2 regions of the Paenibacillus sp. AN1007 genome follow, and region 1 is predicted to be linked to the other one. Evidence: riboswitches for the same ligand, from Rfam matches in the RefSeq annotation. Region 1 holds a riboswitch; the other holds the start of a gene.

Region 1 (3,162 bases):
AACACCCTGATAACCGTGAACTGCGGACACTTGGTGTACTATCTGTAGTCTTGATTCTGTTACAAGTGGTCATCGGTATGTTCATGATGTGGACGATCAGCCGCCCAGAGGTTTACATGTTTGTGGCGCTGGCACATATGCTGGACATTGCCATACTCTTCGGGATTTTGACCTATATGAGTTTCCTTGTGTACAAGCTCCATCGACCGGTTAACCGGTTCTAAAAGGTTTTTTCGCTACAAATAGTGATGCTGTATAATGCATCAATAACTGTACTGGATTTTGCTGTAAAGTCCACCATCCGGTGATGTACATCATTGGATAGGTGGACTTTTGTTTGATGTTTGAGGCTGCAGGGCAACCTAAACGAAGCTGTAATGATGATGGAATTCGGGAACTTTTGCTTCGGCCTTCAGCAGTTGATCAGCTGTGACGATATATATTTTGTAGGATCAGCGAGAAAGAGGAGGGCATCTATGCTGCGAACTTTACTTGGTGAAAAGCCCCGGGTTAATCAGGGATTATTGAAGGAAGCTATGGATACTATGGCATTTACGCTGGAATCTTTTGAGCGGCAGATGCATGTGGATCATGACCCGAATCATGACTATCGGAAATTGTATGTATGGACTCAAGGACTGATCTCCTCGTTGGATGAACTGGAGCAGAGCTGTTTTGCTGCAGCCCATTTTCGTCAAAAAGTGGTGGCCGGTTCCACGGAAGATATGAGTGCAGCGGAAAAAGCGGAGTATGCTCGTTATGTTTATTTTTACAAAGACGCGTTCATAAGATGTTTCGCGATTTTGGACAAATTGGGCACCGTATTAAATGAAATTTTTCAATTGAATACGTCCAAAACGAAGGTGCATTTCTCGTATTATACCGTTCTGAGGCAGTTTGATTATCACCGGGAGCATCATGCATTGGCACTGCAGCTCATTCAGATTAAGGATAAATACCGTGAACCGATGAGCCGTCTGCGTAAGCGGCGTAATATGGAGATACATTATATGAATTCTGAGATGCAGGATGATTTGTGGCAGCTGCATCAAACGATGCAGGGGAAGGTGAAGCTGGAGGATCTGGATCAGCATCTGCTTGAGATGCAGCAGGGTGTGGATATGGTCTGTGAAACGCTGCATACAGCGTATCGATACATCAATAAAATTTGGCGTAAGCAGGGTGCGAGACGTTAATGGCATGACAGACTCCGAAAATAATACCATTTGACAAATCGGAATAGTTTGACTATACTGAGTTCCAGATCGAAACATACATGGAATCGTGTCTGTAATTAAGCATTTAATGCAGTTCGCTCATTATATATGATGAACTACATGAACCTATATAATTCTACAACTGTATATTTCTCTTATCGAGAGTGGCGGAGGGACAGGCCCGATGAAGCCCGGCAACCGATCTGCGATGATGGACTTTAATGTCTCTTATTTCAGGTGTTAGGTGCTAATTCCTACAGAATCATGAAGTGTGATTTTGGCAGATGAGAAGGTCATTTCACGTGAAGAGCCGTCTTTGTATCTGCAAAGGGCTCTTTTTTTGTGCTAAAAGGGGAGTTTTCCCTTCCTTCGGGTAAAGATATATGTAGGTGATGGGGAAGGAGCAGTACTATTGATTGAACTGGTTGGATTAACCAAAACATATGGCAAACGCGGGAAAACAACTACAGCGTTGTCAGAACTCAATCTGAATATCCAAAAAGGTGAAATATTCGGTGTGATCGGTCACTCGGGTGCGGGGAAAAGTACGCTGATTCGCTGTATCAACTTGCTCGAGCGGCCGACCGAGGGTGAGGTTTGGGTCGATGGCATTAACCTGACCGAGCTGAGTAAAAGCGAATTACAGCAGCAAAGACGCAGGATTGGTATGATCTTTCAGCATTTCAATCTGTTGTCTTCTGCAACGGTTTACGATAATGTTGCTTTCCCGTTAAAACTGGTGAACACCCCCAAGGAAGCGATTGATCGCAAGGTGAAGGAAATGCTGGCACTGGTTGGTCTGGAGCAGCACAGCAGTAAATATCCGGCACAGCTGTCTGGCGGACAGAAGCAGCGGGTAGGTATAGCGAGAGCTCTGGCAAGTGATCCGAGTGTACTTCTCTGCGATGAGGCAACCTCGGCACTTGATCCGCAGACAACGAATTCGATACTGAAGCTGCTTATGGATATCAACGAAAAGTACAACTTGACCATAGTACTTATTACACATGAGATGCATGTCATTCAGAATATCTGCGATCGGGTGGCGGTCATTCACCAAGGCGGCATTGTGGAACAAGGACCCGTGACAGAAGTGTTCCTGAAACCGCAGCATGCGATTACCCGGGATTTCGTCTCACGTGACAGCGAAGGCGGACTGGCACTCGAAGAAACGGTCTTAAACAGTGCCGGAACCGAACTGCCAACAGGCGTATCTTCCAAACTAGTCAAAGTATCCTTTCTTGGAAATAAAACGTATGAAGCGATTTTGTCGAGAACCGTTCGCAAAACGGGTGTGGATTTTGCCATTCTGCAGGGCACCATCTCTACGATCAAGCAGGTTCCTTATGGGCAGCTGACGGTACGTTTTGAGGGTGACTTCCCTGCGATTGAGCAGACTTTGTCTGAATTAACCGCAGAAGGACTTGATGTGGAGGTGCTGCGATAATGGATTTTTCCAAAGTACGCTGGGAAGAGGTTGGCACGGCCTCCATTGAAACCCTGCAGATTTTGGCGGCAGCAGGTTTATTTACCGTTATTCTAGGTCTCCCGCTGGGGGTAATCCTGTTTATGACGAGCCGCTCGGCATCAGCAAAATCAAGAATAACCTACATCATATTGTCCGTCATTGTAAATATTTTGCGCTCTGTACCTTTCATCATATTAATTGTTGCAATTATCCCTTTCACCCGTTCATTAGTGGGTACTGCAACCGGAGTGTTAGGTGTAATTCCACCTCTAGTTATCTCGGCCGCTCCGTATTTTGGCCGTCTAGTAGAAAATACACTTCGTGAAGTGGATCGCGGTGTCATTGAAGCGGCACAGGCAATGGGGGCATCCACAGGACAGATTGTCAGACGGGTACTTCTGCCCGAGGCTTTACCTGGCTTGCTAGCTGGAGTTACGATCACGATCGTTACATTGGTATCCTACACAGCTATGGCGG
Region 2 (3,162 bases), 320 kb from region 1:
CATACATGCAGAACCCGAAAAAAAGCAATAAGGCGATGACATGGGGGCTGGGGATATCTACAGCGATCTATCTAATCACGGTAGTTATGGTCGTCGGCAGTCTGTCCCTCGACGGGATTAAAACGAGAACTTGGCCGACACTGGATTTGGTTCGTAGTTTCGAGATTCAAGGGTTGATTTTTGAACGCTTTGAGTCGTTACTGCTGGTTATATGGATTTTGCAGATTTTCTCTACCTTTGCCATCACGCACTACTGTGCTTCGGTGGGAATTCGTGATCTGTTCAAAGCTAAAAAGATGCGCACCATTATGTACGTACTTCTGCCGTTCATCTATTTGGCAGCCATGATACCTAAAAATGTATATGAAACCTTTGCACTTGGTGACATGCTGGGCAATGTGTCTGTCGTGTTGTTTGCTATTATGCCCCTGGTACTGCTGCTGCTGAGCATTATTCGCAAAAAAGGAGGTAAACAAGCATGATCTCACTCCGTATGTGGCTGCGTATCATCTCGGCATTATTAATTCTCAGTCTGATCTCGGGATGCTGGAGCAGCCGGGAGATTGAAGAGTTGAGTCTGTATGTCGGTCTCGGAATTGATGTTGGAGAGGAAACCGAATTTGAAAAGATTATATCCGCTCAGGGAGGACGCTATCCCAAAGAAGACAATGTCACGGCAACCGTTCAGATTGCTCCAGGGAAATCCAGCGGTCAGCAGAGTGAACAGGGAGGTTCACCTTCAGCGGGGAAATCCTCTTACTCCAACGAACGACTTACGGGGGACTCCATGCTTCAGATTTTTCGTCAATTTTCCCTGCGTAGAGATCGTCCGCTTATTGGACATCATCTGAAAGTGATCGTCATCTCCAAGGATATCGCTAAAAAATTCGGGTTGAAACAGCTGCTTGATTTTGTGCTCCGGGATAACGATATTCGCCCAAACTGTCTTGTGCTGATCAGTCATCAACGAGCATTGGATGTACTCACATCGAGAGATCCTTCCCGGATTCCAGCCTTCTATCTCACGGGAATTATGAACAACTCCTATATATCCAATAAAATATTGGAGCCTGTTTCCCTTGCCAAACTGGATGCACAGATGCAGTCCGGGTCCAGCTTCCTGCTGCAAAATGTACTCAATGCAGAGGGAGAGGATAAGTTTTCCGGGGGCAGCATATTTGCAGCTAAAACAACGAAATTTGTGGGAGAGCTCAGCCAAACCGATCTTGAGGCTTTGTCATGGATTATTCCCGATCAACACGGAGGTCTCATAAAGACATACAGTAAAGAAGGCTTCACGATTCTTTATGAGATTAAGAAAAAAAAGATAAAAATCATTCCAAAGGTGGTCGGAGGCGACATATCGTTCCACGTCAAGGCAGAGTCCGAAGGCTGGTTAATGGAGGACTGGCGTGCTCCTGAAAAAGAAGAGAAGGGAGCTTATTTGAAGGAACTGGAAAAGGATTTTGCCAAGATCGTGGACCAACAGATTGACCAGATGCTTTACAAACTCCAGCATACCTATAAGGCTGACGTTGCCGGTTTTCGGGACAGCATCCGCATCCATTACCCCAAAACATGGAAGAAGGTTAAAGACAACTGGGATGAGGTGTTTGCGACAGTGCCCATTACGTATGAGATCAAAACGAGTGTGGTGAACCCGGGATCTTCTACAGAATAATTTGATGCATGTATGACTGTACGGAGATGCTGGTATTTAAATGTTGACACATCAGGCGTCAATCGATATAGTTATACAAAATCATTTTCTTATCCAGAGAGGTGGAGGGACTGGCCCTTAGAAACCTCAGCAGCAGATCTGAAGGATACTGTGCTAATTCCAGCGGGTGAAAGCCTGATAGATAGGAGCGTTTGTTTTTATTTGTCAGCAGCGGCGCACTCTTCGGAAAGAGTGGGTCTTTTTTGTTTGTTCTGGATGAAGAAGCAGGGAGCAGGTCATATGGAGAACAGCAGCGATAAAGGTCAATTTCAGCGAAAAATGAAAACAAGGCATGTGGTCATGCTCTCCCTTGGCGGCGTCATCGGAACTGGGCTGTTCCTCAGCTCGGGGTATACCATTCAACAGGCCGGACCCCTTGGAACGATTCTGTCTTATCTGATTGGCGCATTGGTGGTCTATCTGGTGATGCTCTGCCTTGGCGAACTGTCAGTTCATATGCCCGAGACAGGAGCATTCCACAGTTATGCAGCCAAATATATCGGACCAGCTACAGGGTATACTGTGGCATGGCTTTACTGGCTCACCTGGACCGTGGCGCTGGGTTCGGAATTCACAGCCGCCGGGCTGCTTATGCAGCGCTGGTTTCCGTCCGTGAACGTCTGGATCTGGAGTGCACTGTTTGCCTTGATGATATTCCTGTTTAATGCGTTCACGGTCAAACTTTTTGCAGAATCGGAATTCTGGTTCTCCCTGGTAAAGGTGATGACGATTATCATCTTTATTATTCTTGGCGGGGCCGCCATGTTTGGTATCATTCCCATGGCGGATGCTGCACCGGCTCCGTTCTTCTCTAACATTACCGCATCAGGGTGGTTTCCCCATGGCGCGACTGCAATTCTGATGACGATGCTGGCTGTCAATTTTGCCTTCTCGGGTACGGAACTGATTGGAATCGCCGCAGGTGAGACGGAAAATCCGGAAAAAACGATTCCGAAAGCCATCCATACCACGTTGTGGCGCCTGATCATTTTCTTTATCGGGACCATTGTCATACTGTCTGCATTACTGCCGATGTCGGATGCGAGTGTGCTGGAAAGTCCATTTGTGGCTGTCATGGAGCGGGTTGGTGTCCCGTATGCGGCGGACATTATGAATTTTGTCATTTTAACAGCAATTCTGTCAGCGGCCAACTCGGGACTGTATGCTTCCTCACGGATGCTCTGGTCACTGGCAGATAAAAAGACGATTTCTCCATGGTTTGCCCGCCTGACGAAAAGCGGAGTACCGTTCAATGCGCTTGTGCTCAGCATGGCTGGCGGCGCCTTGGCTTTACTGTCCAGCATCATTGCACCCGGGACGGTCTATATTACACTTGTCTCCATCTCGGGTCTTGCGGTAGTGGCGGTGTGGATGAGCATCAGCGCATCCCAGTACATGTTCCGCAGACAGTACCTTCGGGAAGGGCATGACGTGAAAAATCT

The links. A riboswitch is a leader RNA that binds a small molecule or an ion and turns the genes downstream of it on or off. The one in region 1 is predicted to bind S-adenosylmethionine.
Region 2: it holds a riboswitch for S-adenosylmethionine, as region 1 does, so the genes downstream of both, mmuP (S-methylmethionine permease) here and ABXS70_RS02040 (methionine ABC transporter ATP-binding protein) in region 1, are expected to answer to the same signal.

The regions. Positions count from the first base shown of each region.
Region 1 is NZ_CP159992.1:457,121-460,282, forward strand. It holds gene ABXS70_RS02030 (heme A synthase) at 1-224, shown strand, start outside; gene ABXS70_RS02035 (Cthe_2314 family HEPN domain-containing protein) at 477-1,196, shown strand; SAM riboswitch class I at 1,370-1,508, shown strand; gene ABXS70_RS02040 (methionine ABC transporter ATP-binding protein) at 1,630-2,664, shown strand; gene ABXS70_RS02045 (methionine ABC transporter permease) at 2,664-3,162, shown strand, end outside.
Region 2 is NZ_CP159992.1:140,656-143,817, forward strand. It holds gene ABXS70_RS00605 (spore germination protein) at 1-482, shown strand, start outside; gene ABXS70_RS00610 (Ger(x)C family spore germination protein) at 479-1,681, shown strand; SAM riboswitch class I at 1,768-1,869, shown strand; gene mmuP (S-methylmethionine permease) at 1,961-3,162, shown strand, end outside.